Regions from separate parts of the Paenibacillus sp. FSL K6-1566 genome, predicted to be linked through region 1. Evidence: riboswitches for the same ligand, from Rfam matches in the RefSeq annotation. Region 1 holds a riboswitch; each other region holds the start of a gene.
The links. Region 1 has a riboswitch for thiamine pyrophosphate ahead of tenA (thiaminase II). Riboswitches for the same ligand answer to the same signal wherever they lie in the genome.
Positions count from the first base shown of each region.

Region 1 (7,315 bases):
GTATTTGCGGAGGATCTTCGCGGAGAATGGCAGAACAACTTCAAGCTCTACGCACAGGCAGTGAATAAGGTAAGCGAAGGGGAAGAGCTTCTCGCGGCGTACGACCAGCGTATTCAGGATTTCAAGGAGAAAGCCGGAAGCAAGCTGGATGAGACCGTTTCTGTGGTGCGCTTCATGGCCGGAAAGACGCGCGTTTACCATACGAACACCTTCTCGGGGGTTATTTTCGATCAGATCGGCATCGCACGTAATGAGATGACGAAGAACGCGAAGGACAATTTCGTGGACGAGATTACGAAGGAACGGCTTCCTGAGGTGGATGCCGACAGACTGTTCTACTTCACGTACGAAACCGGCGACGGCGGCGCCAACCAGACCGAGCAGGAATGGGTCAACGATCCGTTGTGGAAAAACCTGAACGTCGTTAAGAACGGTCAAGCCCATAAGGTCGATGACGCGATTTGGAACACCGCAGGTGGCATTCTGGCGGCAAACCTGATGATTGATCAGCTGTATGAATTTTACGGCTTGGAGAAATAAATCGTGTCCTGCCCCCATTTTATATAGAGAGTATGATGGGATACTAGTAAAAGCAGCCTGTTGAGTCCGCTCAACAGGCTGCTTTCGTTTGTCCATATGTCCGTTTATCTGTGTTTGACAGAATCCAGCATAACATTTTATTTCTGTGCCTGTACAATTTCAATAAAAAGAAGAAGCTGCCCCATCTTAGATAACGAAAGGGACAGCTTCTATTAATAACTTTCTTAAAGATTACTACAGTATATGCCGATTACTACCTCGGCTCATTTCCGGCAAGCCTTTTGCTCACAAAGATCATGGCAATGGACAGGCCTAGAAAATACAAAGGCATCATCATTAACGAACCATTGTGAAGAACGCTCATGCCCGTGGTGATCAGGCTGACGACAACGTAATAACCCAATCCGAAGATCGCTCCTGCAGTGCCGAGCACATCTGGATAAGACGTAAGCGCCAGACTTAGGCAATTGGGTATCGCCATTCCGATCCCGAGCAGAAGAACGAAAATACATGCTACCATAAGCACAAGATCAAAGAAGGAGACCTTGATGCCGGTAGCCGCAAGTGCTGTAAGACCAAGAGCTCCCACCATCGTAAAGAGCGTGCCAATCACGATAATTTGCTCAGCCTGGAGCCTTTTCAGCAGTCTTTTCGACAGCATGGCACCCATTATAGATGAGAGCGCAACAAAGATGCCGAAGAAACCAAACCTGCCGGGACTCATCTGAAAAAACTCAATAAAAATAAACGGGGCCTCCGCATAATAACTGAATAATATGCCGTTCGTTGCTCCAATGAGAAACCCGAATCCCCATACGTTACGGTCGAAGAGCAGACGCTTGGCAACGGATAGGGTGTTTATCTTGGAAGCAGCCGTCACTCTGGTCTCAGGCAGAGAAGTCCATGTATAGGCCCAAATGGCTGCGCTCATCAGAACGAGCGTCAAGAATACCCCTCTGAAACCTAACAATTGATCTACCCATCCGCCAATAAGAGGCCCTAGGGCAGGCGTAAACGCAAGCACTGCTGATATTTGGGCAAATACCGCATGACGCTTGGCTCCATCGATACTCTCGCGCAAAATGGTCTGCGTGACGACAGAACCGGTGCTGGCACCGAATGCCTGAACGAATCGACTCGCGAATAGCCATTCGACTGAGCCTGACAGATAACAGCCCAAGCTGCCGATCCCATAAACCAGGATGCCCCACAGCATGGCCGGCCGCCGTCCGATGGAGTCGGAAAGCCTTCCCCAGCAAAAAACGCCGAGCGCAAAACCCAGAAAGTAAATGCTGAGCGTTAGCTGGACCGCATTATTGCTAGCGCCCAATTGATGGGCAATGTCCGGTAATGAAGGTGTATATATCGTTTCACTGATCTGTGGAAAACCCACCAGGATCATGAACAACCATATGGAAGGAGTTGAGATTTTTCTTTGCACAGCTAATATCCCCCTTATCATTCAAAAATCTCAAGTTCGCTGGCAAAGAAATTACGGGATCGGGGGTTTGCACTTCGTTAGTCTTGCGAATGAAAGCATGAACGGTCACCTTTTTTTCTGGAATAAGGGGGTTAGGGGGTTATATCTACCGAGTATTGCAGCAAACACGGAAACGTTTGACACCACCGCCAAACCTATGTACAGTAATAGTCAATAGAATAGGAAGTCCACTAGGGGAGCCGTCAGCGGCTGAGACAAGAGCGTATCTTGGACCCTTTGAACCTGATCTAGTTCGTACTAGCGTAGGAAAGTGGAGCCTTCACGGATAGAGTCCTTTTTGCGCCTGCTTCTTCCGGGCAAGAGGACTATTGCTGAAGCCGCTCCGTTTTTCGGGGCGGCTTTGTTTGTCATGCTCCGAAGAACGTAAATTTTCTGCATCTTCGTTGCCCAGCACGATAGCGCACGAGTACGAGCTAGCAGCATGCAAGGTTGCCATATGCCGTGCATAAAGGGTTGGCCGTGTACATAAAGGGTTGCCGGATATACACATGTAGCCGGGTACAACGGCTGCCGGATCTGCAAAGTTTCCCGGATGCAACCGTTGCTGATATGAAAAGGATGCACGGTATGCGTAGGTTTGCGGGACATGCAATGGATGCTTGGCTGCCAATGCCAGGATTGCCCGGATTACCGGGATTGCCGGGTCGCTAGGAGGACTTCCTGCTCTTCATTTCAAGATGGAGGTGGGGAAAACCATGACGTTTACTCAAGAGCTTCGCCAGCAGGCGGACGGAATTTTCGAGGCGATCATAAACCATCCCTTCGTGCGGGGAATTGCCGCCGGGAAGCTGGACAGCGAACAGCTGATTCACTATGTGAAGCAGGACTTCGAGTATTTGAATGCCTACATTCGCATTTATGGCGTCGCCATATCCAAGTGCACGAGGCGGGAGGATATGGCGGCGTTCAACGAACAGATTGCGTTTATCCTCAACAGCGAGGTGCATCCGCATCAAAATTTCTGCTCGGTCGCGGGAGTGAACTATGAGCAGCTCCAGGGCTACCCTCTTGCCCCGTCTGCGCACCATTACATCCGTCACATGCTGACCGTTGCGCACGAGGGAACCCTCGGCGAAATTATGGCGGTCCTGCTTCCTTGTCCGTGGACGTATTATGAGATCGGCCGCAGACTGCTGGATGAAGTTAAGCCGGATCGCACCCATCCGTTCCATGAATGGATTCATTTTTACGGGAATCGAGGGGAGGATGCGGCAGGGAAGTTCCTTGGCCGTGTGGATGCGTGGGCGGAAGGAGCGACGATGAAGGAGCGCGAGCGGATGCGCGAGCATTTCATGCTGAGCTGCCAGCTGGAGTATATGTTCTGGGACATGGCTTACAAGCAGGAGGAATGGCCCGTGCCGTTCCAGCCGTTGGTCGATGCCAAGGGGTATGGGCGCTGAGCATTTGAGTTATGGGACAGACAGGGGTTACGAAAGGTCATGCATTTTGAGAATGAATCAGAATTCGGGTTGAGATGAGATTATGGGTTTCATATGTCGTATGTCATATGCCAAAAACCAAGAAAAGAATGGGAAAGGATGATGGCAATGAGCGGAAATACATGGGATTCGGAGCTTGCGGGGCTTTTAACGAAGGTGCAGCAGCAGAAGCCTCTTGTCCATAACATGACCAATGTGGTGGTTACGAATTTTACGGCCAACGGCTTATACGCGCTGGGCGCGTCGCCGGTAATGGCATTTTCCCCCGACGAGGTGGCGGATATGGCCCAAATTGCCGGAGCGCTCGTGCTCAACATCGGCACGTTGTCCCGCGAACAAGTGGATGCGATGATCATTGCCGGGCAATCTGCCAATACGCATCGCGTCCCGGTTCTCCTCGATCCGGTAGGAGCGGGGGCCACGCCGTTTCGGACCGATTCGGCCCTGCGGATCATGCGTGAAGTGAAGGTTTCCCTGGTGCGGGGCAATGCGGCCGAGGTTGCCAATCTGATCGGCGAAGTCCGGGTGATCAAGGGGGTCGATGCAGACGACTCTGCGTCCGGCGGGAACTTGGAGCTGGCGCTGCGGGCTGCACAGCGGCTAAATACGGTGGTGGCCATTACGGGAGAGGAGGACGTGATCAGCGATGGTGTTTCGGCGCGAATCATACGCGGCGGGCATGCGATGCTGACGAAAGTAACCGGAGCGGGCTGCCTGCTCACGTCCGTGCTCGGGGCCTTCGCCGCTGTGGAGCCGGATTTGCTGCTGGCGGGGACGGCTGGCCTTGCCTTCTATGGGGCAGCAGCCGCCCGCGCGGCCGAGCAAACGGCCGGACTCGGGCCGGGCAGCTTCCAGATCGCCTTCTTGGATGAGCTTGCAAAGCTCCACTCCGGTTCGCTCGAAGGGCACGCGTCGGTCCGCGAAGCGGACATCCTGACGGAAGGGAGCGTGTCCCGATGACAGACGCGCGGATTCCGAGAGCGCTGACGATTGCCGGGTCCGACAGCGGGGGCGGCGCAGGTATTCAAGCGGATCTGAAGACGTTCCAGGAGCTGGGCGTATTCGGCATGTCGGCATTGACTGCAGTAACGGTGCAGAATACATTGGGCGTCCATGGCGTCTATCCGCTCCCGCCGGAAGCGGCGGCGGAGCAGATCGAGGCGGTGGGCGGCGATATCGGCGTGGACGCCTTAAAGACCGGGATGCTGTTTCATGCGGATGTTATCCGCCTGGTCAGCGCTAAGATCCGGTCGTTTGGCTGGGAGAACGTCGTTGTCGATCCCGTGATGATCGCCAAGGGCGGTGCGGAGCTGCTGCGTACTGAAGCGGTTGATGCACTAAAGCGGGAGCTGCTTCCCTTGGCGATGGTGGTGACGCCTAATATTCCGGAGGCGGAGGTGCTGGCGGGAATGGGAATCCGCACGAGGCATGACTGCCGGGAAGCGGCTCGCCGCATCGGCGGGCTCGGTCCGCGGATCGTCATCATCAAGGGCGGTCATGGCAGCTTCGAGGAGGATGGAGATCAGGTGGTGGATCTGGTATATGACGGCACCGGCTTTACGGAACTCAGCGCCAAGCGCGTGAACACCGTTCATACGCATGGGACCGGCTGTACGTTCTCTGCAGCCATTACGGCAGGTCTGGCCCAGGGCTTGAGCGCCTTCGATGCGATTCAGAGCGGGCGTTTATTCATTCAAGCGGCCATTGAGGACGGATTAAACTTGGGGCAGGGACAGGGCCCGACCAATCATTGGGCATACAATCGCCGCCGTCAGGAGGTGCTGCAATGACAGGCAGAGTGGCACCTGAGATGATGAGGCGGCATCTGCGGATGTACCTCGTGCTCGGCAGCGTGAACTGCATCGTCGAGCCTAGCTTGGTCGTGCAGGAGGCGTTGGCTGGAGGCGCAACCATGGTCCAATTTCGTGAGAAGGGACATGGAGCACTCAACGGGGAGCCGATGCTCCGGCTGGCTCGCCGGATCCAGGAGCAGTGCCGGCAAGCACGCGTACCCTTCATCGTCAATGACGATGTAGAGCTGGCACTGAAGCTGGACGCCGACGGCGTGCATATCGGCCAGGACGACGAATCTGCGGCTTCGGTACGTGAACGGATCGGCAACCGGATGCTGGGCGTCTCGGCGCATACGGTGGAGGAAGCCCGGCGCGCGATCCTCCATGGTGCCGATTATCTTGGCATCGGACCGATCTATCCGACCCGCTCAAAGGATGATGCCAAGGCTGCGCAAGGCCCGGCAATTCTCCGTGAGCTGCGCGAAGCTGGAATCCGATTGCCGATCGTTGGCATTGGCGGGATTACCGTGGAGCGCGTGGAGGAAGTGATTGGAGCGGGTGCGGATGGCGTCGCGGTGATATCCGCCGTGACGGGAGCGGCGTCGGCGCAGGAGGCTGTGGAGGCTTTTATGGGAAAGATACGCCGAGGAGCCGAAGGGATTTCTTAAGTTGTACGAGGATTATAAGCGGATCAAGAACAAGGGTGCCGACTTTTGAGGCATCCTTGTTTGGTTTACCGCTCGCTCCGTTTTCCTGTCAACAAGCCCTTTTATAGCTCCCTTCCCGTGTAACGTCCCCGTTCAGATTGCCATAGCGACCCGGATATGATATACGTAGGACGATGTACCTGCTCTACGAAGCGTGAGCTCTCCCAATAAGCTGAATAGGAGACCGGAATGAATAACAGGCAAAAAGAGATTTTTCGCAACTTGTTAATGGAAACGAACCGCCAATGGCTCGTTCAGGATCTCGCGGATCAGACCGAGTGCTCGGAGAAGACGATCCGTAACGATCTGAAGGTGATTGAAGAATATATCGTTAAGCACTCCAGTGGCCGTCTGGTGAAAAGGCCGGGACTTGGCGTCTATCTGGAGATTGGAGAAGCGGATCGGGCTGATTTGTTCCACCGTTTGTATTCCAACGAGCGTACCGGCGAGGATGAATCCGATGAGGGAAGGGTGCTGCACCTGGCATATCGGCTCTTGATGAACGCGAAGCCCGTAACCCTGCAGAGCCTGGCTTCGCCGTTTTACGTGAACAAGGCGATTATCCGACGGGATATGGACAAGATTGCGGACTGGCTGCGAAGCTTTGATCTGAGTTTAGTGACGAAGCAGCGCGTAGGCTTCATGATTGAGGGTACGGAGAAGAACAAACGGATGGCGCTGGCGCGGCTGAACCAATTGATCAACCGTCCGGAGTTGACGGGACAGATGATGCGTAACCAGTTTGAACCGCACGAGATTGCAGCCGTGTCCCATGAGTTGAAGGAGCTGCAAAAGCAGCATCAGCTCCGCTTCACCGATGAAACCTTTGAAAGCCTGATGCTGCATATTCTGCTCATGGTCAAACGGACCAAGCTGGGTCAGCCGATTTCGCTCTCTGATCAGGACATGGCCTTTTTGGGAAACAAAACGGAATTTGCATGGGCGACGGACTTTTTGAAGCAGCTGCAAAAACTGTTTGCCGTCCCTTTCTCCAAGGAGGAAACCGCTTATCTAACCCTGCACCTGCTTGGCGGGAAGATCCGATACACGCAGGAGAATGAGGGCGTTGGACGAAGCGATCTGGCAGACAGCCACCCCCTCTTGCCCCGCCTGGTTGAGCAGCTGACCCAGCGGATGTCGGAGCTGAATATGCTTCCTTTCTCCAGGGACCCCGTATTGCTGAACGGGTTAAAATTGCATTTGTACACGACCATGAACCGTCTTCATTATGGTCTGCCTGTGTCCAACCCGATGCTGGCTGAGATCAAAAAGATGTACCCGTATATGTTCGATCGGGTCATTATGGCACTGGAAGAGGTAGGGGAAGCGTTCCAG
Region 1 covers NZ_JBBOSR010000001.1:1,317,696-1,325,010, forward strand. The annotation lists gene NST08_RS05635 (ABC transporter substrate-binding protein) at 1-540, shown strand, start outside; gene NST08_RS05640 (multidrug effflux MFS transporter) at 794-1,981, opposite strand; TPP riboswitch at 2,204-2,307, shown strand; gene tenA (thiaminase II) at 2,737-3,441, shown strand; gene thiM (hydroxyethylthiazole kinase) at 3,589-4,440, shown strand; gene thiD (bifunctional hydroxymethylpyrimidine kinase/phosphomethylpyrimidine kinase) at 4,437-5,270, shown strand; gene thiE (thiamine phosphate synthase) at 5,267-5,941, shown strand; gene NST08_RS05665 (BglG family transcription antiterminator) at 6,170-7,315, shown strand, end outside.

Region 2 (7,315 bases), 720 kb from region 1:
CTTCTTTATTAAGATCCCTGATTTCAACCTTATCTGTAATCTGAATATGAAAGAACCATTTAAAGCTGGGAGCAGCCGCGATGCAAGAGGAACCCTGCATGTATTTGCCCCGCCTCCCGGTTCAATCGTTCAACTCATGAAGCAGAGAGCATCTATATGGCCAAGCCATGCCAATCAATGCTTCCGGTTCCAGCGGATCAGCCGTTTCTCCAGCAGGGTGATAACGCCTACCATGAGCAGGCTGAGCAGCACGATAACCAGAATGGCCACGAATACGCGATCGGTCCGGTACCCGGATTTTTGCAGCATCATATAATAGCCGATTCCCCGGTCAGACCCGATCCATTCCCCGATGACCGCCCCCATGACCGAATACGTGGCCGCGATCCGAATCCCGGAGAAGATGGATGGCAGCGCGTGCGGAAGCTCCAGCTTGGTGAAGATTTGCCACGGCGTGGCTCCCGTCATCTGCATATAATTCATCATCGTGCGGTCGGTCCGTGCCAGCCCGTCGAGGGCCGCTACGGCTACGGGGAAGAAGCAAACGAGCGTAATGACGATGACCTTCGGCAGCATGCCGAACCCGAACCAGATCATGAGGAGCGGGGCCAAGGCGATGGTCGGCACGTTCTGGCTTAAGATGAGAAGCGGATAAAGGGCTGTTTTGAGAAAAGGGACCCTGTGCAGAGCCAAAGAGAGCAGGAGTCCGATACCGGTTCCGATGGCAAATCCGATCACGGTTAACTTTAGGGTAGCCCAGGTGTGTTCCATAAGTCCCGACGCCCCGGTGATGGCTTCATGCCCGATAGCCGTCGGCGCAGGCAGAATGAATTTCTCGATATCGAACATCCAGACCGCAGCCTGCCACACGATCAAAAAGAAGAGGACCGCCACGACGGGCGGCCATATCGAGCTCCACCAGCTTTTCATGGACGGTATTTCTCCGTGAGCTTATCCATGCTGATGCCCTGCGGATGATGTGCGATTTTGACTTGGGAGATGATGCTCGGACTCCCGGCTTTCACCAGCGCATCATGCATTCGCTCCACGATGCGGAGCAGCTCGGACAGCTCGCCTTCCATCGTTGTTTCCAAAGCATGGACCTCGTATTTGACGCCGGAATCCTGGATTACCTTAATGGCTTCATCCACATAAGGGATGCTGTCTCCGCCGTCCGGCGTACGCGGAATGACTTGAATGCTCAGCAGTGTATTCGCCATGAGTCAATCGTCCTTTCGTATATGGGTTCTCATTTGCACGGCCGTTAAGCCTCATGCCGATGAGCCGCGAAGCAGCATTGCAATGCTGCGGGGAGTGCTTCTCCTATTTGTCAGGCAAAAACTCATTCGTAAACGCGCGCTCCGCGTCCAATTCCTTCTCCAGCAGCTTGCGCTCAAACATCCAGTCGGCATATCCGGACCAAACCTCGGCCTTCTGCTCGCCCCAGCGCGGCGCGTCATCTTGATAGCGCGGGCTGAGCCACTTCTGGCTTTCCAGCACCAGCTCGGCATCCAGGTCGGGAACTGCCTTCGACAGCAGTGCCGCGGCATCTTCCGGATGGTCTATCGCATATTGATAGCCTTTGGACGTTGCGCGCATGAACGCTTTGACAAGCTCCGGGTCATCCGCGATCAGCTTCTCGTTCGTTACGATGACCGGCGTATAATAATCCAGCTGTTCGGAATAATCCTTCACGTAGATCATGTCCAGCGGCTCGCCGCGAAGCTGGGCTTCAATGCCTGTCCAGGCATAGTAGATCCAGGCGAAATCAATATCCCGCTTAACCGCCGTAAAATAATCGGCGTCTCCGATGTTCACGATGTTGACCTTGTTCACATCGGCTCCATCGATCTCCATGATCGATTTCATGACGGCTTCCTCAATCGGAGAGCCCCAGCCTCCGTAGGATTTTCCTTCAAAATCGGAGGCCTTCTTGATGCCCCGATCCTTCGGTGCAGCGAATCCGGACGTATTATGCTGAATGATGGCTGCGATCGAAACCAGCGGCAGCCCCTGTGTCCGGGCGAGCGTTACGCCCTCCTGATAGCTGATGCCGAACGGTACGTTGCCGGAAGCGACCATCGCATCGGTTCCCCCGGAGCCCGGCTGTACGATTTGCACGTTCAGCCCTTCCTCCTCATAATATCCGAGCTCCTTGGCTGCATATAATCCGGTGTGGTTCGTGTTCGCCGACCAGTCCAGCATCAATTGGACATCGCGGAGCTTGGCCGGCTGTTCTCCTTCTCCGGCAGTCTCTTGCTTGCCGGGCGCGCTTCCGCCGTTCTGGCCGCTTGCCCCGCAGCCGGAAGCGACCAGAAGCAGGACGCAGGCTAGCAGCAGAGAGAGCCATGTACGTTGTTTCATCGTGTTTCTCCTCTCCTTATATGTCTTCCATTTTCCGTATTAACTTCATAACAACAACAAAAAACGCCCCGATCGTATCGGAGCGCATGACGGCGTAAGTATATACTACGGCTTATGAACAGCCGCAATCCTATGGCTTCCTACGCTGGCATTACCCAGATCAGGTATAAGGGTCAGTATCTCTATGGGATACACTCTCAGCCGGCCGATTCCAGCTCCCCCGGTATTTATGAAGTTACGGGTTATACTTCCGTTATTATAGACCTACCGGAAGCACCTGTCCAGTACGGGAACGCCCCATGCCTGAAGGCGATTTTCTACGTTCGTATAGGTCGCCGGGGTGAGTGGCTGTCCAGGCATGGAAGACCCGAATGATCCAGGCGACCCATAGGAGTCTCTATATGCGGGCGGGCAACCTTAGACCTGGCCTGTTAGCGCTGGAAAAATTCAATCCATTCGCCTTCCGGACCGTGCACGAAGAAATAGCGGTAGCCGTTGGGCAGCGTGACGATTTCCTCATCCAGATGCGGAACGTCCAGCTCTTTCACCCGTGCATATTCCGCTTCAATGTCGTCCGTGCTGACGGCAAAGTGATGCACCGTTCCCTCCGCAGGAAGGGAGTCGCTGTATCCTTGAATCAGCTCGACCTCGGTTTCATCGCTGCCGTTAAAGCCGAGGAAAGCCAGCTGGATGACACCGTTCGTGTGCGTCAGACGGTCCTTGAGCTCAAGGCCGACCACCTTCGTATAGAAAGCGATCGTTGCTTCCAGATCCCTTACGACAATGCCTACATGGTCCAATCGTCTTTGTCCCATTTTACAAGAACCCCTTCCATGAAACTATGCTAGGATATAAAACCAAAGATACGTTGATATGAAAGAATAATACTACATAAACCCCATGTGTCAAGTGGGGATTGAGTGACTACAATCCCGGGACAATTCCGCAAATAACGATTCTACGCGGCCTATATGCCTATAAATATCCAGTTGTTGGGCGCTTCTTTCTTTACTTTTCCTCGGGCTAAAAGTATGATTGGATATGGAAACGCTTTAATTCGAAAGACCTATTCATCATGAATGACCAAGCCTACCTTTTGTTTCAGGGAGGGATATGAATGAGCCCGGGTCCATCCGATTCCATATATATTCGGCTCGCGATTGGATACGCATTGATCCAATGGATATTGGCCCTGTGGATGCCGGACGCTTTATTGCTTCACCGCATCTTAGCCATTATGGCTCCGATAGCCGCATTCGCGTATTTGATCGGGGTGATTGGCAGTCGGTATGAGCAAGGCCATCTTCGCAGATTTTGGCTTCTGATTGCAGCCGGATTGGCCGGCGATGCAATAGGGCGCATCCTGTATGCGGGTGATGAATGGATTGGAGGGGTGTTTGGCGGATCCATCCGGCTGGCGGAACTGTTCTGGAGCTTGGAAGCTCTATTGTTCGCCGGTGCCCTGATTTACCTGTTCAGACGAGTGCAGGGTCCGCTGCGGGGCGCTCGGTTTACCCTGGACATCATCATTGTTGCGATTACCTTGATGACGGTGGGGTGGGAGTATCTCATTAAGCCGGAGATGGAGAGCGGGACGGATACCGTCTGGAGGTCGGCCGGAGGAGCGATGCTCTATCCGCTGTGCGGAATCGTACTGATGTTCTTTACGCTGGTCGTGTATTTTAACACTAAGCAGCTGCACAAGCGGGCGGTCATCTTCCTGTGCCTTGGTGGAAGCGCATTTGCGCTCGGGGATGTCCTTCGGATCTTTCTTGATAGTTTCATGAACATCGGAGCTGGCCTATATGTATATCCGCTGCACACCCTCTCTGCATGCTTTATCGGCTTTGCGGGTGGACAAACGCTGCCTCGAAGGGGGAGGAGATCCCTATCCGAGAAGAAGCCGTGGCCGGCAGGAACCTTGATCGTACGATATTTGCTGCCCTACAGCGTCCTTGGCGGAATGTTTGCCCTGATGGCCCATCGGTTCGGGGGATGGAGCGGTCTATTTACCGGCTTGACCCTCTGCTTCATTCTCATTTTGATCAGGCAAATCCTGATTCAGGTCGAGAATGACCGCTTGTTCGAAAGGCTGCATGTCAGCCTGCAGAAGAGTGAATCGCTCGCGCACCGCGACGATTTGACGGGCCTGTATAACCGTCGTTATTTTAACGCCAGGCTTTCGGAAGCTTTGGGCGAAGCAGATCGGGCCGGTTTCCGTGTCGGACTGCTGTATATGGACTTGAACCGTTTTAAGCGCGTGAATGACAAGTATGGGCACCGTGCGGGGGATTTGCTGATCCAGAAGGTGGCGCAGCGCCTCCATTCGCTGGAGTCAAAGGGCGTAATCGTATCCCGGCTCGGCGGCGATGAATTTACGGTTATGCTGTATCCGGCCGGAGAGGATCAGGAGCTGATCTGGATGGCGGAGGATATCTGGACGCTGCTGAGCGAGCCCTATGAGCTGGAAGGAACCGAAATTTACACCTCGCCGAGCATCGGGATTGCGGTTTACCCCGATCATGCCAAGGATGACCAGGAGCTGATCGGCCGTGCGGATACGGCGATGTATGCGGCGAAGGAGCGGCATGCCCGGTGGCATTTTGACGTAGAGCAGACCATGCTGCTGCAGCTTCTTCATAAGAAAGCGGATTAAAAGGTGCGATTCCTTTGTCGGATCGTCGAAAGTCAGTTGTTATCGGCAATTCTTGTCGATTTTTGCTATATCAAGAGTCGCTTTAACATAGATATTACGCATTTGCAGTAAAATTAGGTCATAAGTTTGATAGAAATCCATAAAATGCAAAGAAATCATATTCTAAATGCCGATAAAGCATAGTGAGAGCTTGCTTGCCAAGGAGGACGAACATGATTTGCGACAATTGCAGCACCTTTGAAGCGATTGAGGACCAAGGAAGAACCGTTCATATGAAGCCTGCTCGGCAAGAGCTTGTGCGCTTGCTTGCACAGAACGGCTACACGGTGCAGGAACACAATGAGAGTTGTGCTGTGAACTATAAGGAACGTTCCGATCTGATCTCCATTATGGAGTGTCTGCAATCCCTTCCGCGAAATCTATGTGATGAGCTGTCCTTCTGTGTCACTGGAGGGGAAGCTCCGAAGACCCGGCATATTTGGACGCCGATGCAGAGGTTTGAGCTGCAGATGGAGCACTATGATATGGTGAACGTTATATTACATAAAGAATTTACGAGCTATATGCAGCCGATCGTGGATCCGTCCGAGCATATTGTTGCCTATGAATTTCTGCTGCGTCCGCTCAAAGGCGGGATCCCGTTTAAGCCCCATGAGCTGTTCGAAACGGCACGCAAGACCGGTTTGCAGGTTTTTCTGGATCAAGCGGCCAGAACGTCTGCGATTGAAACCAGCGCACAATGGCTTCCGAAGGGCGTGAAGCGCTTCGTGAATTTCCTGCCATCTTCGATCTACGACGCCCAGATGTGCCTGAACCATACCTTCCATACGATTGAACGACTCGGGCTCGATCCCGGGGATTTCGTATTCGAGGTGGTGGAAACCGAGAAGGTCGATGATGTCGGGCACCTGCAATCGATCTTCGAGGCCTATCGCAGCCACGGGATCTCGGTAGCGATGGATGACGTAGGGGCAGGCTACTCCACCTTGGAGCAAATGATCAAGCTGAAACCGGATTATGTCAAAATAGACCGAAGCCTGATCGACGGCTGTGATCAGAATCCAACCCAGCAAAGGCAGCTTGTGACCATTACCCATATGGCTCACGAGTTCGGGGCGATGGTGCTTGCCGAAGGGATTGAAAGACGGGAGGAATTCCATTTCTGCCGGGAAATCGGAATCGAGCTGTCGCAAGGATATCTGTTCGGAAAACCGTCCCAGCGACCCCCATGCGGTCCGGAGCCGCAGCTCATTTAACCAAAGCTAGCCCGGCGGCTTAGCCTGATCATCACAGTATTATTATAGCCTTAGTGAAGATACGGGTCCTGTCCTAGCGTGCCAACGGCAAGCGGAATATCCGTTTATATAAAGGAAGAAGCTCCGCACACAGGTGACGGAGCTTCTTCCTTTTCGTGATAGGGCAGAGAACGGTGAAGTAAATCCTCAGACCGTCCCGAGCATTATTCGTTTCTACAAGCCCTCAATCCTACAATCAGTGGATCCTACAATCAGTCGGTCCTACATGAAGCCCGGGCTGCTTGGGTCTGCCCGAATAAACCGATCAAGCTCGCGGTGCTTTTACCTCGCCACGGCCGGCGATGCCGTATTCCTTACCGCTGACGTTCAGCACGGCAGGCGTGTCGGTCTCGTTAACGATGATGGTTTCCTTGTCGGTCACCTGAACCTTCAGGCGGGATCCGCGGAACATCACCTTGAACGAGAAGGAGGACCAGTGGCCCGGAATGAACGGATTCAGGTGGAGGACGCCGTCTCTCACGCGCAGGCCGCCAAAGCCATGCACGACGGACATCCATGTGCCTGCCATGCTGGTCGTATGGCAGCCGTCTTCCGTATCGTTGTTATAGTTGTCGAGATCAAGTCGAGCCGTGCGCAAATACATCTCATAAGCCTTCTCCTGATACCCGAGCTCGCAGGCAAGTATCGCATGCACGCAAGGGGAGAGGGAGGACTCGTGTACGGTGAACGGCTCGTAGAAGTCGAAATTGCGCCGCTTTGTCTCCAGATCGTACCGATCGCCCAGGAAGAACAGACCTTGCAGCACATCGGCTTGCTTGATATATACGGAACGCAGGATCCGGTCCCAGGACCAATTCTGATTCAGCGGCAGGTGCGCAGGATCAAGCTCCTTGACCGGTACCAGCTCCTTATCCAGGAATCCGTCCTGCTGCAGGAAGATACCGCGTTCCGGATCCTCCGGATAGTACATTTTGCTGATGATGTCCTGCCACTTGGAGGTTTCGCTGCCCTCGAGCTCCAATTTATCGATCAGCTCGGC
Region 2 covers NZ_JBBOSR010000001.1:597,878-605,192, forward strand. The annotation lists gene NST08_RS02610 (ABC transporter permease) at 175-930, opposite strand; gene NST08_RS02615 (thiamine-binding protein) at 927-1,220, opposite strand; gene NST08_RS02620 (ABC transporter substrate-binding protein) at 1,324-2,364, opposite strand; TPP riboswitch at 2,485-2,596, opposite strand; gene NST08_RS02625 (VOC family protein) at 2,796-3,179, opposite strand; gene NST08_RS02630 (GGDEF domain-containing protein) at 3,482-5,020, shown strand; gene NST08_RS02635 (EAL domain-containing protein) at 5,233-6,276, shown strand; gene NST08_RS02640 (glycoside hydrolase family 65 protein) at 6,581-7,315, opposite strand, start outside.
Region 2: another riboswitch for thiamine pyrophosphate. It lies ahead of NST08_RS02620 (ABC transporter substrate-binding protein); the one in region 1 lies ahead of tenA (thiaminase II).

Region 3 (7,315 bases), 3.1 Mb from region 1:
AAGACTTCCTCGGCTTCCCGGATCAGCTCCGTTTGTTGGCGCACGACATCCTCATTGATCTTAATGTTCTGGGTCGCATGCTTAATGTCTGCCTCAATGCTGCGAACCAGATTGAACACTTCACGCGTGGAGGAGGTCGATTCCTCCGCGAGCTTTCGAACCTCCTGGGCTACAACGGCAAAGCCGGCGCCGTGCTCGCCGGCACGGGCCGCCTCGATTGAAGCGTTTAATGACAGCAGATTCGTCTGATCGGCCAGCTCGGATATCGTTTCGGTAATTTTCGTAATGCCTTTGGCGTTTCGCGCGAGCGCATCAATGGATTCGGATACTTTGGCCGTTGCCTCGATATTTCGCAGCATGCCGGCCGATTGCCGGGATACCGATTCTCTTCCTTGCTCCACCAGCTGCAAAGTTGCCATCGACCGGGAGTTCATTTCATGGGTTGAGTGGGTGTAATTGCCGACCTTCTCCTCGATTTCCTTGATCGAGTCGGTCATTGCGGACACGTCCTCCGATATTTCGCCTGCTCCGACGGCCAGCTCTCCTGCAGAAAGCGATACCTGGTTCATGACCTGGATAAGCTCCTGATTTTTCGTTGATATATTCCGGCTTGAAGCCATGACGCTGCGGGTGATGTCGGAGGTTTCCTGAAGGATTTTGCGGAGCTTGTCCACCATGCTGTTGAAGGTTCTGCTGAGATCATTCATTCCGCCCATCTCTTCTACCTGGAAGGTAAAATCTCCTTTGGCAATTTTGGCGGAGACGCTGGAGATTTCGGAGAACGTGCTCGTAAGCGCTCTCTCAATGACACGGGAAAGTGGATAAGTGAGTCCGATTAGCACCGCAACAAGTACGATACCAATGACCGCTTTGCCTACGAGTATAAAGGCGATCAGCATTGGAAGCGCGAACAAGGCGGCAATGAGATAACAGGCTGCTGTGATTTTTTGAGCGATCGGGAGTCTGTTGAACCATGCCATACGAATGAATCCTCCTCAAGCTATATAGGATATTTTTACCATGATTATATCATCGTGCGACAAAAGTAGATACAAGGAATTACAAAATTTTCAATCAGGTGAGTCTAAAGACCCTGAATGAAACCCGGAAGATTCTGATCTAATGTTATCCTCGTACAGAACTCGTGAAAAAGAGAGCGGATTTGTGAACGCTTATGCGCTACAAACCCGCTCCAACGATTGTCTATTTCTCTGCCCGGAACAATGCGGAGGCCAAATATTCGGTGTTATCGAGAATCATGCGGTCATGCTTGAAGACCGTCTCCCAGAGTGCAAGGTCGAGCAATATTCCTTTATCCCGCTGCTCATAGGCATCCAGATGGCGTGTCTGTTCCTCCTTCAACTTCTCGTTGAAATGATTGTATTCCAGCACCTCGGCCTGCTTGAAGCCGCTGCCCAGCAGCGCATCGCGCCATTTCTCCCGGTCCATGAGGCGGGGGATGCCGAAGAAGGCAAGCAGCTCGTTGAGCTGCGGTTCAGGCATGCTCTTATCCAGAATCAGCTCCCTGTCCATTAAAATTCCGCCGGCATCCAGAACGCGGTAATATTCCGGAATGGAGCGCGACGTATCGGTGAAGACGGTGACCGACTCGGCCAGAATGACATCGAATTGATTGTCCGGAAAAGGCAGCGAGCATACGTCTGCCTGAAGAAATTCCACATCACTGCCCATCGCCGCTGCTCTTGCTTTTGCTTTTGTAATCATATGCTCATTCAGATCAATGGCCGTCACTTGGTAGCCTAGGCCGGCTAGGTGACAGGCCGTTCGGCCGGTTCCGCAGCCAACCTCCAGAATTCGGCTGCTCGGCCTGATAGGGTACGAATTCAGCATTCTCAGAGTGGCCTCGAATCCCCCGGGGTGGGCGCTGCCCATCCCTAATTTGGACAGCATGTTAATGTAATTCATCGAATGGATCCCTACTTTCGTTATCTGCATAAGGATATTTGTTTATTTACCATATGATTGAGGTACGTTTGGGGTTTTCGCTGAATTTACTATTTTGAGCCCTTTTTTTGAAGATATGAGCGGTTTGGGGGAAATACGCATGAAGATGGAGCCGATTCAGGCCGCAAGGAAGGTCGTGTCGGAACAATATCCGGATTGTCTGCTGGCTGTACTGGGGGGCAGTGCTTCCAGGGGAGAGCATAACGAGCACTCAGACCTTGACGTGATCATTGTAGAGAGAGAAGGCGAAGGGCTGAGGAGAAGGACGATTGAAGCTGCCGGCTGGATCGTAGAGCTGTTTATTTTATCTAGCTCCGGCTATCGCGAAGATTTTGACGCAGGCATCGTTGCGGCGAATCCGACGTTGCAGCGGATCATGGCTGAAGGCGTTGTTCTCTGCTCGCTACCGGAAGGGGAAGCCATTCGCGGGGAGGCCCAGGCTGATCTGGATTACGGCCCGCTGCCATTAACGATGTCCGATATTGACGCAGCCCGGTACATGATCACCGAATACATGATGGATCTTAAGCAGGCCAAAGGGGACGGGGAAGCCTGGTTTACCGTTCAAAAAATATCGACTTTGCTCTGCGAGTTTGTCCTGAGGGTGAACCGGCAATGGACGGGGGAAGGGAAGACGCTGTTCCGGCTGGTCTCCGGCTTCGATCCGCATTTTAGCGAGCGGTTGGTGCAAGCGCTGGAGGCGATGTACCGTACCCGGCAATCGCATCAGCTCATGAAGCTGTGCGAGCAGGTTTTGCTCCCTTACGGAGGCCAGCTGCTTGTCGGATATGAAGAATAAGGCCATCGGCTGGGGGAAAAGACAAGCGGTACAGCTGCCGTGACCGTCGTTCTTTCCGGCTCATACCTTAATATGTGATGACATCACGTATTTCAATAAATCCAGGAGGGATCGTCATGAGCGGAGCATATGGTGGAGATGTTTGGGGCACATCAACGGGTATTATACTGGTTCTCTTTATCCTGCTCGTAATCATCTCGCTTGCTTGGGTTTAATTCATCAAGGATACGCGGTGGATAGCACAAGGACTCGGCATATCGCCGGGTCCTTGTCTGCTTAAGCGTGCATATTATACGCTATTCTGCTTTGGCGATGGACTGTGCGCGGAGACGACAGCGGTCATCACGAGGTGGCTGGTATCTGTCTGGATGGCATGCTTGAACGCATCCTCGAGGGATTCGAATACGCGAGTGAGCGTTCCGTCGAGACGGCTTGCGTAATGGACGCTGCCCCCGAAGGTTCCCTTTTCCTTGGCGCGCTGCACTTCTCCGTAGATAATATCCATATAATGCTCGGTTCCGAGCGGATACAAGGCGAACTGGCAGGCGGTTTCAATATCCGCGTGTGGTCCAAGCTCGCTGTTTAACACCCCGGAATCCTCAGACATATAGACATCCGCATCCGTATCGCCTGGGCAGCCGATGGAGTAGGTCCCATTAAAGACTGTATGTACGCCGGAAGCTGCCGCATGGGCGAATATCGCACGGGTAACGTCAAATACGTGCTCGGCACGTCCGCGAACACAAGTACTGACATCATCGGTATGAATCCATACCTTATCCGTATGCACAGACTCCAACGCCCCCACAATCACTTCGACGAAGCGGTCCGTCATCGGAAATACCGAGAACCGGCAGCCAACAATCCGGCTGGTTCCGCATGCTAACTCATTCATTGTAGATTCCTCCTGCAGCATAAATTTGAGAACGCAAAATAACGCAAAAAAACCGCACCTTAAGGGATAAGTGCGGCGATGTCTACGCGAAAAAAACATAAACATGAACGCTACACTTCCCCACGCTAGCATGACCTAGATCGGGTAGTAAGGGTTAACGGCGGTTCCGCCGTTTCTCAGCACAAGGCACCCCTAGTACAGCAACACAAGATATGAAATTTTGCTTTGATTCCGGCCGGTCCAAGCTTTCGAAAGAGGGCGGCTTCTTACCTGGTAATTGTAACGTCTCGGCATCGAAAAAACAATGGCACCGCAGCAAAAAGCCGCCATGAGGAGCTTTAATAGGCTTCCTGATGGCGGCTCTTTGTCTTGTTTCGCTTACTTGTAAACTTTCACGCGATCTTCAAGCGGAGCAAATTCTTTGTCCCCTGGCTCAGCAGCCGGCTTGCCGAATGGCATTTGTGCAATCAGCTTCCAGTTTTCAGGAATGTTCCATTCAGCTTTTACTTTTTCGTCGATCAGCGGGTTGTAATGCTGCAGGGAAGCACCAAGTCCTTCGGCTTCCAGCATTGTCCAAACGACGAGCTGAAGCATGCCGTTCGACTGATTCGCCCATACCGGGAAGTTGTCGGCATAGAGCGCAAAGTTTTGCTGAAGCCCTGCGATGACATCGTTGTCCTCGAAGAACAGCACGGTGCCATAGCCTGCGCGGAAAGAGGCCATTTTCTCAGCGGTGGATTTGAATGCTTGCTCGTCGCCCACCACTTCCTTCAGAATGCCTTCCGTAATATTCCACAGCTTGTCATGCTGCTCACCAAGCAGAACGACCGCGCGTGCGCTTTGGGAGTTGAAGGAAGAAGGCGTGTATTTCACGGCATCTTTCACGATTTCTTGGATACGCTCATCGGAGATGACGGAATCCTTGCTGATCGCATAGTAGGAACGGCGATTTTTAAGTGCGGTAAGGAAGTCTTTAGACATGTTGATAAACCCTCCTGAGTCATGGTTTGGATTGCATACGCCTGATAAAAAGATGTCCTATCATTCAAGCAAATATGCATTAAGGTGATCGCTGAAATATGTTGAATTATTATTCCTTAACAACTTACTAATTGTAAGAAATAATACTTCCGTTAGTATGTTATTATATCACATTGGTCATTGTCAACCCTGTGATTGAGAATTTATAGATGAAATACCCCGTGATTGGGAGCTAAAACAGGGGAAGGGATTTTTTATTTCCTATTTATAAGAGAGGGCGAGGAGAACAATGGAAGGATTGAGGACAACAACGGCTAATTTCTGCCAAGCTTCATATTATGAACAATTGATGAACAAATCATGCAAAGATTAAAAATTTAATTGAGTTTGATTCTCAATTATACTTGTCGGTTGAGAATGAGGGTGATATAATGCTTATCAGAACGTAATTGATAATCAATCTCAATGAGAATGATAACTGAATTACGAGCTGACGAAATGATTTAGAGACATATGCATAGAAGGAAGAGCCATGAAGATCATTTACTTAGCCGCAGCCGTTGTGGCGCTTTCCATCGTCTCCTTATTTATCGGAGTCAAGGATATTTCGCCGCTGGACTTATTCTCCATGACGGAACAACAACAGCATATTATGCTCGTCAGCCGCTTGCCGCGTCTAGTCAGTCTAATTCTGGCGGGAGTCAGCATGAGTATCTGCGGATTGATCATGCAGCAGCTTAGCCGCAACAAATTCGTATCGCCGACAACGGCGGGAACCATGGATTCCGCAAGACTGGGAATTCTCGTTGCGATGCTCGTATTTACGACAAGCGGACCGCTTGTGAAAATGCTGGTGGCTTTTGTATTCGCTCTGGCCGGCACGTTTATCTTCATGAAGATCTTGGACCGGATCAAGTTCAAGGATGCGATCTTTATTCCGCTCGTTGGACTCATGTTCGGGAACATCGTAAGCTCGATCGCTACGTTCTTCGCTTATAAATATGATCTCATTCAGAACATGTCCGCATGGCTTCAAGGCGATTTTTCCATGATCATCAAGGGACAGTACGAACTTCTGTATATCAGCGTTCCGCTGGTCATTCTGGCCTACCTGTTCGCCAACAAATTCACGGTTGCCGGCATGGGTGAGGAATTCGCCACGAACCTTGGACTTCATTACCGGCGCGTCGTTAATTTGGGCTTGGTCATTGTAGCGCTGGTAACCGCATCCGTCGTGTTGACGGTCGGCGTGATTCCTTTTCTCGGTTTGATCATACCGAATATTGTAAGCCTGTATCTGGGAGACCATTTGAAAAAAAGCCTTTCCCATACCGCGCTGCTAGGGGCCGGATTCGTTCTGTTCTGCGATATCCTTGGTCGGATCATCATATACCCATACGAAATTCCGATCAGTCTGACCGTGGGCGTGCTCGGAAGCGGTATTTTCATTTACTTACTGATGAGGAGAAAGGCTTATGACTTATAGAGCCAAAATCGGCCTGCTGGCCGCGGTGGCAATTATCCTGGTGGCGGCCTTTCTGTTCATCGATCTTGGCGGCAGTTGGGATTACGCCTTCCCGCGAAGAATTAAGAAGGTGCTGGCCATTATTCTGACCGGCGGGGCGATCGCCCTGTCTACCACGGTGTTCCAAACGGTCACGAATAACCGGATTTTGACGCCGAGCGTCATGGGATTGGATTCTTTATATATTTTGATTCAGACGACAGTCATCTTCGTATTCGGTTCCTTTACGCTGTACAAACTGGGCAGCAACGCAAATTTCCTGATCAATGTCGGGGCCATGATTCTGTTCGCCGGCGTGTTATACCGGCTTCTGTTCCGGAGGGAAGGCAACAATATTTACTTCCTCCTCCTAATCGGCATGATCTTCGGAACCTTGTTCTCCAGCATGTCCTCCTTCATGGAGGTGCTGATCGATCCGAACGAGTTCCAATACGTAGCGGATAAAATGTTCGCCAGCTTTAACAATGTGAAGACCGATCTGCTGATCATGGCGAGCATTGTCGTTGCCGTTACGCTCCTGTACTTCGCAAGATTCACCAAGTATTTGAACGTGCTTGCGCTCGGGCGGGAGCAGGCGATCAACCTCGGCGTGAACTACGATTATGTTGTAAAGCGGCTGTTGATCGTCGTGGCAGTGCTGATCTCGGTTGCTACCGCGCTGGTGGGTCCGATCACGTTCCTTGGACTGCTGGTCGTCAACGTTGCTTATGAATTTATGAAAACCTACCGTCATTCCTACTTGATATCAGCTTCCATACTGATCAGCGTCATCGCATTGGTTGGCGGTCAATTGATTGTAGAACGGGTGTTTACCTTCTCCACGACGCTCAGCGTCATCATCAATTTCATCGGCGGTGTTTACTTTATATACCTGCTATTAAAGGAGAGTAAAGCATGATCCAGGTTACGAACGTATCGAAAGTCTATGGCGGCAAAAAAGTCGTCGACAACGTGTCGGTTACGATCCCGAAGGGCCAAATCACGTCCTTTATCGGTCCGAACGGGGCCGGTAAGAGTACATTGCTGTCCATGATCAGCAGATTGACGGGCAAGGATAGCGGACAGATCACGGTGGACGGCAAAGAGGTCAGCCAATGGAAGAGCGGCGATCTGGCGAAGAAGGTTTCGATCTTGAAGCAGTCGAACCACA
Region 3 covers NZ_JBBOSR010000001.1:4,450,559-4,457,873, reverse strand. The annotation lists gene NST08_RS19635 (methyl-accepting chemotaxis protein) at 1-980, opposite strand, end outside; gene NST08_RS19630 (class I SAM-dependent methyltransferase) at 1,204-1,926, opposite strand; gene NST08_RS19625 (nucleotidyltransferase domain-containing protein) at 2,066-2,764, shown strand; gene NST08_RS19620 (sporulation protein YjcZ) at 2,881-2,979, shown strand; gene NST08_RS19615 (YkoF family thiamine/hydroxymethylpyrimidine-binding protein) at 3,054-3,659, opposite strand; TPP riboswitch at 3,760-3,863, opposite strand; gene NST08_RS19610 (nitroreductase family protein) at 4,038-4,640, opposite strand; gene NST08_RS19605 (ABC transporter permease) at 5,173-6,126, shown strand; gene NST08_RS19600 (iron chelate uptake ABC transporter family permease subunit) at 6,116-7,063, shown strand; gene NST08_RS19595 (iron ABC transporter ATP-binding protein) at 7,060-7,315, shown strand, end outside.
Region 3: another riboswitch for thiamine pyrophosphate. It lies ahead of NST08_RS19615 (YkoF family thiamine/hydroxymethylpyrimidine-binding protein); the one in region 1 lies ahead of tenA (thiaminase II).

Region 4 (7,315 bases), 4.1 Mb from region 1:
GATTCGTGGAAGAGGTGCCGCTTAGCGAGTGGAGACGACAGCTCGAGACCAATGTGATCGGAACCGTCTCCGTGACGCAAAGCATGCTGCCGTTGATGCGGCGGACGGGTAAATCCAAAATGATTCTGATCAGCAGCATCAGCGGCGTTGTCGGCTTTCCGGGCTACGGCCCGTACGCCGCTTCCAAATTTGCCGTTGAAGGCCTTGGCGAAAGTCTCGCCATGGAATTGATGCCTCTAGGCATCGATGTGGTGCTGGTGCAGCCCGGCGCTTACGGCACGCCGATCTGGGGGAAGAGCTTCGGGGAGTTGAAGGTGAGGGAGGGTTCGCCATACAGCGGGATGCTGAAGCGGGTATTGGCATACTCCGAACGGACCGCCAAAAAGAGCGGGGATCCGCTCGAGGTTGCAAGGTTGGTGGCTCGAATCGCCGGTATGAAGCATCCGAGCTTCCGGTACCGGCTTCCCCGCAGCACCCGGCTGACCGGGCGGATCAAGGCATGGCTGCCCGACCGCTTCTTTCAGCGGCTGATCGTCCGGCTATTGGGAAGAGAATAAGGTCTAACATTGCCCTTGTTCGATAGGGACGCAACGGGAGTCATTGCGGTCATGAATGAAGGCATCCGCAAGGACGTTCTTTATTTTTCCATACACAGCTCCTGCTCCAAGCACGCATCCCGCTTCTGCTTCTTGTCTGCGGGCGGATGGAGGATGCCGAGCAGCTCGCCCATTTTAACCGTCGTCCCGAGAGCGAGATCTCCCCGGGGGGTAAAGGTGCCGCTCTCGGTCAACAGCACAACGGTTGAGCCGAATTCGAAGTAGGCCAGCTCGTCCCCGATCTGCCATTTCGTCACGCTCTCGTCGGCATAACGGATGCTGCTTACGTTCAATGCTCCGACCTTGACCACGGCAACCTCACCGAAATCATGCTTGATATAGGTAATGAGCCTTTCGTTGCGGCTAAGCACCGACCGGATATGGGTCATGGCAAACTCGTTGACGGGATACACCTTGCCCTTGAGGTGCTCCCGCTCGATCTGCACGCCGGTAACGGGGGCGTGAATGCGATGGTAATCCGTCGGGCTTAAATATAAGACGAACGCATAACCGTTCACATAATTCTCGAACCTTGGAGACTGCGCAAGCAGCTCTTCAATGGTGTAATCCTGTCCCTTGACGTTCAGGATGGTGCCGGTATCGATGGTGCCCATGGCGGTAATCGTCGCATCAACCGGGCTCACCATTGCATCAGCGGTCGTATCTATGGCCCGCAGGCCGAGCTTTAACCGGCGGGAGAAGAATTCATTGAGCGAGCGGTATTCATGCAGCTCTTTCTCCGCTTCATGCGCCGGTATTTGATATATTCGAATAAATGCAGGGATCAGATGACGGCTCAACCGGCTGTGGGAGAACTGCCCCACCAAATGGGACAACCACTTACGGGAGGAGAGCTCAGTCATCAGACGCAGCAATCGTTTGGCCATGTTATTCTCCTTTTTTGTGCAAAGACCTAAGCTATCGATGATGCTTGAAAAGCAATCATTCTGATATTGACATAGAATCGGCTGGAAATCAACAAACGTACCTTGAAGAAAAAAAAGACCCTTGCCAAATCAGGAAAGGCTGTGTATTTTAAAGTTAACATAAAACCGAATAGGGAATACGGGTGCTTGAGTGAATCAGGCTGAGATTGCAGCTGCTATCCGCTGTTGACCGTTAATCTGAACTGGGTAATGCCAGCGTAGAGAATATCCGCCCCTGCTTATACTAGGGCCTAATTTCCGTCTGCGCGTTTTCCAGACGGTTTTTTGTTGTGTTTTTTTTTCATTTCAAAAAATAGCGATGGAGAGGGGAAGTTGTACGATGGAAACGATGAGGCAAGGCATAATGGGGGCTCAACCCAGAAAAGGGCTTAGACTGAGCGATATTTTGGTGACGGTGCTTGTATCGCTGGTGCTGGGCGTGGTGTATCACTTTTGGGGATCGGTATACAACCTGCTGAAGCCGCTCTTTTTCGAAGCGGACGAATTGCTGTACGGCATGTGGTTCGCCGCGGCGACGCTGGCCTATCTGCTGATCCGGAAACCTGGCGTGGCGATCATTGCAGAGGTTGCGGCCGCGCATGTCGAAGTGCTGTTCGGCAGCGGGTGGGGGCTTACGCTGCTGATGTACGGCTTGATTCAAGGCTTGGGTGCCGAGCTCGTATTTGCCGCAACCCGTTACCGCAGCTCTTCCGCCTTCACGGTGGCTCTGGCGGGGGCTGCTGCCGCCGTCGGCTCGATGCTGCTTGATTTCTTCTACAGCTACACGGACGATCTACAGACCTGGATGTTTCTGGCGAAATACGGCATGCGGATCTTCAGCGGCGCCGTCATTGCAGGCCTCCTGATGCTCATCCTCGCCAAAGCGCTGGAGCGTACCGGCGTAACCTCCCTGCTGCGCCCGGCATCGCAAAAAGACTATGAGGCGCTGGACGATTCGCGCCATGTCTAAAATGCAAACGGGCGTACACCTCGGAAACACGGTGGATGCGCCTAATGATCTCCAGGCGGAACCGGCGCTTTATGTAGAAGGGCTGCGCCTTAAATACCCGGGCGAGGAGCGGCTGATGTTCAAAGATCTTTCGTTCTCCGCCGCCCGCGGAGAAAAGGTGCTGCTGCTGGGTCCAAGCGGCTGCGGCAAATCGACGCTTCTTCAGGTGCTGAGCGGGATGATTCCCCGGGCGACGGAGGTGCCGATGAAATGCGAGGCGCAGAAGCTTCCCGTTTCCTGGGGATATGTGTTCCAGGATCCGGACACCCAGTTCTGCATGCCGTTCGTCGACGAGGAGCTGGCATTCGTCCTTGAAAACCAATGCGTTCCACGGGAGCAGATGGAAGAGCGGATGCAGGCAGCGCTGCAAGCCGTCGGCTTGGAGCTGGAGTCGCTCCATGTCAAAATCGCGCATTTATCGCAAGGGATGAAGCAGCGTCTTGCCCTGGCTTCTGCCCTATTGCTGGAGCCGGAGGTGCTGCTGCTGGATGAGCCGTCGGCGCTGCTCGATCCCGAGGGCCGCGAACAAATCTGGACGGCGGTGAAGGCCGTGTCCGCAGGGCGCACCTTGATCATTGTGGAGCACCGGATTGAGGAGATGGCTGAATATGCAGACCGGGTCGTGCTTTTTGGCCCGGATGGGACGATTCTGGGTGAAGGCACGCCGGCCGACGTATTCGCCCGCTATTCACGGGAGCTGAAGGAATTCGGCATCTGGTATCCCGGCGTATGGGACGACTATGCGCAGTCCCTATCCGGCAGGGAGGTATTTGCACCGCTCGGGGTATCCTCCGGCGGATCCCGCCAGGATGACTCCTTCGCCCGGGATTCGGGAAAAGCCGCTCAGCTACAGAACCGGGAGCGGCTCCATTCCGTTGAGGAGTCCGGACGGCTTACCGGAACGGACTTTACGTCGGCAGAACAGATCAAGCCTGCCGTTCAGCTGGCCCAGTTCTCAGGCAAGCGTTGGGACAAAGCCGTTATTACCGTCCAAGGGGCGGAGGTGTATCCGGGCGATTTTATTGCGATTGTGGGGCCGAACGGAGCGGGGAAGAGCTCGCTGCTTCTGAGCCTGATGGGGCTGCTGAATGCGGAAGGCACGTACCGCCTCAGCGGGGAGGAGGTTCCGTTAGGGAAAGGAAGACGAAACCGCAAACAAAGGGAGCGAATGCTCCGCCGAATCGGATTCGTATTTCAGAATCCCGAGCTGCAATTCGTGACGGAGCGCGTTACGGATGAGGTGGCGTACTCCTTGCTGGTGGACGGCATGTCCGCGGATGAGGCGGCTGAGCAGGCCCGCCGGACGCTGGAGCGATTCGGACTAGACGGCAAGGAGAGCCGGCATCCATACCAGCTATCCACGGGCCAGAAACGCCGCCTCAGCGTGGCCACAGCCATGGCCAGACAGCCGGCGGTGCTGCTGCTGGATGAGCCTACGTTTGGCCAGGATGCACGGAATACCTTTGCGATTCTTAAGATGTGCGAACGGCTGCGCCAGGCCGGGACGGCGATCGTGATGGTTACCCACGAGATGCGAATCGCCGAGCAGGCGGCCACCCATATTTGGGAGATCCGTCAAGGGCAGCTGGCTACCTGCATGGCATCGCCCAGGCTGACGGCAAGGAGAGCTCCTGGCTTCCAGGAGAACGGTTATCCGCCAATGAGGGCGGAGGACGAAGCCAAGGAATTTGGCGCCCGTGAGGACAACAAGGAATCTTCAGGCAGACCGTACGCGGAGGTGAGGTCATGAATATATGGAATCCGGTCCGCATCACGTGGCTGCACCGGGCAAATCCGGTGGTGAAGCTGTTTCTCGTCTGCTCCCTGTTCCTGATGACGGTGCTGACGCATGACATTGACTTTGTGGCGTATCAGGCGCTGATCTTTATGCTATGTCTCCTGGCGCTGTCCGGTGTCCGCACATGGAAGATGCTGCTGTTCTTCATTCCGTTTCTGCTCGCGTTCATCTCTTCCTCATCCTCCATGATGCTGTTCGGGAAGGGAGACACGGTTTGGTGGGAATGGGGGCTGTTCAAGGTATCGGAGGAAAGCTTTTATCGTGGATTGCATCTGGGGTTTAAAGGCATCGCTTTTGCCTGTGAAGGTCTTCTGCTGGTGACGACAACGTCGTCGGTCGATTTGTTCTACAGCCTGATGCAAAAGCTGAAGCTTGCTCCCAAGTATGCCTACAGCTTCATGGCATCCATCCGTCTTCTGCCGATGGTGTGGGAGGAATATGTAATCCGCCGGCAAGCGCTGAAGGTGCGGGGAGTGGTCCCGATCCGCGGTGTCCGCGGGGCGGTGAACCGGGCAGGGATGTATGTGGTGCCGCTTCTGGCACAGAGCATCCGCCGGGCGCACCGGGTTGCTGCGGCGATGGAAGCCAAGCGGTTTGACGGTGACCGGGGACGGCGCAGAACTTATTTTTACCCTTCGCGCTACTCCCGCTATGATCTGCTCACCATCGCACTTTTAGCGGCCGCAGCATATGGCGCTTATGCGGCTGCGGGGCATTTTCCATGGTTCGGCATCGGGGATGTGCGCTTTGATTAAATTCGAGGGCATTTTGCGTGAAAGCTCGTAATTTCGCGTAAGATGCCCTTTTTGCGTTTGGCTGGCGCTGCATGGGACCAGTGAAAAAAGAGATGGATTTTTCGTTCGAATGGTATATAATACGGTTGGTACCGAGTAGTTACTATTGGTACCAACCGTACATACCTGGATCGGTATGCGTTCCGCTTGGACGCTGCACCCATTTGAGGTGCCAACAACACAGAACAGCACTCTCTGATGTGACAAGAACAAAAACGACAACGTACGGTTTTGAGGCGACAAGAACAGAAACGACAAAGTACACGTTGAGGGGACAAGAACAGAAGAGACCAAGCACACGTTGAGGGATAAGAACAGGAAAGACAAAGCGCGCCTTGAGCGGACGACAACCCGGTCAGGGGCAAAGCGGAAGTGAAGCGCTGTATCCAAGTGGCTCAACGTAAGAAGAACAAGGAGGCTCGAATATGCGGGAGCGTATTTTGAAAGAAACGATGCGTTTGATCCAGCAGAAGGGATTTGCCTTTACCGTCAGTGATCTGGCGCAGGGGCTTGCGATCAGCAAGCGGACTATTTATGAGCATTTTTCCTCCAAGGAAGAGATCGTCGAGTCGATCGTTGATAGCTTAATTCAGCATATCCAGCAGCGGGAGCGGGAAATTGCGGAAGATGGACAGCTGGGCGTTCTGGAGAAAATCCATCAAATCCTGATCTGTTTGCCGCAAGAGCTTGAGAAGATGGATATGCGCCTTTTGACGGATCTCAAAAAGTTTCATTATAACCAATGGGAGAAGCTCGATACCTTTTTCAGAGAAGAGTGGGGCATCGTCAGCAAGCTGATGGAGCAGGGGATGGCGGAAGGCGTCATCAAGCCGATCTCGCTTCCGTTGTTTATCGATCTGTATCTGGGCGCAATCCAGCAAATGTACGACTCCCGGGCAACGGTGAAGCATCAGATGCCGCTTGGCGAGCTGCTGAAGTCGATCATGGATATCCTGCTGTTCGGCATCGCCGCGGGGCAGGGAAAGGAGAAATGAAACGATGCACTGGTTTTATTTAGCTCTGGCGATCTTGTTTGAAGTTGCCGGGACCATTAATATGAAAATGTCGGAGGGATTTACGAAGCTGCTGCCGAGCGTGCTGCTGGTCGTTTTTTATGTATGCAGCCTGAGCTTTCTGACGCTGAGCCTGAAGCAGATTGAAATTTCGGTGGCGTACGCGATCTGGTCTGGCCTCGGCATTATGATCATCACGCTGATCGGATATTCGTTCTTTTCGGAACAAATTAACGGTTTGAAGATATTCTCGATTCTGCTGATCATCGCAGGGGTTGTGCTGTTGAACCTGTCGGGCGGCGCCCATGCTCAGGAACAGCCGAAGGCGGAGCAAACGGACGTTCAGGCGGGTTGAAAAAGGCTTTGGATCCGGTCAATGGAGCATCAGAGCAGTTGTTTAACGCGCAATAATGTACTATACCCTTTTCGGCCGGCGGCTCTATAATGCAAGGGAATTCCTTGTGAGGAGATGCAGGTCATGAACTTTTCTTCATTCTTTATTTATTGCTTTATCGTTGCGTTCTCTCCGGGGCCGTCGAATATCGTCATTCTGGCATCAGTCCAGCAGTCGGGGATCAAACGAACGCTCCGCTATATCGCCGGGGCATCGATCGCTTTTTTCCTGTTGATTGCCTTATCTGTCGTCCTCGGCGAGACGCTGTCCTCCGGAATGCCGTTCATCCTGCCGGTGCTGCGGGTGGTAGGCTGTCTCTTCATGCTGTATCTGGCGTACCAGGTATACCATATGGACGTATCCAACGCGTCGACAAACCAGACGGCTTCCTTCACATCGGGGTTTCTGATGCAGTTTCTGAATCCGAAGGTCGTGTTGTTCACCCTTACGGTCATTCCGAGCTATGTCATGCCCTATTATACCGAGGGGCCGGTCATTTCCGCCTTCGTTGTCGCTGTTTCGCTGATCGGGCTGGCTGCATATATGACCTGGGCGGTGTGCGGCAATCTGTTTCAGGGTGTTTTGCAAAAATACCGGAGAACGACCAACACGGTTTTGGCTTTGTTCCTGCTGTATTCGGCCATCGTCGTGTCGGACCTACCGAATCTTCTGAGGGGGTGATGGAAGATGGAGCGGTTTATCTATAAAAAAGCGTGCGGCATCACGGCGCTGTCCGCGAGCTTTACCGATTTTAAATATAAGAAGCATTACCACGAGGAGTACGC
Region 4 covers NZ_JBBOSR010000001.1:5,458,806-5,466,120, reverse strand. The annotation lists gene NST08_RS24365 (SDR family oxidoreductase) at 1-557, shown strand, start outside; gene asd (archaetidylserine decarboxylase) at 638-1,483, opposite strand; TPP riboswitch at 1,652-1,764, shown strand; gene NST08_RS24355 (ECF transporter S component) at 1,872-2,492, shown strand; gene NST08_RS24350 (ABC transporter ATP-binding protein) at 2,485-4,281, shown strand; gene NST08_RS24345 (energy-coupling factor transporter transmembrane component T family protein) at 4,278-5,084, shown strand; gene NST08_RS24340 (TetR/AcrR family transcriptional regulator) at 5,549-6,118, shown strand; gene NST08_RS24335 (DMT family transporter) at 6,123-6,491, shown strand; gene NST08_RS24330 (LysE family translocator) at 6,615-7,211, shown strand; gene NST08_RS24325 (AraC family transcriptional regulator) at 7,218-7,315, shown strand, end outside.
Region 4: another riboswitch for thiamine pyrophosphate. It lies ahead of NST08_RS24355 (ECF transporter S component); the one in region 1 lies ahead of tenA (thiaminase II).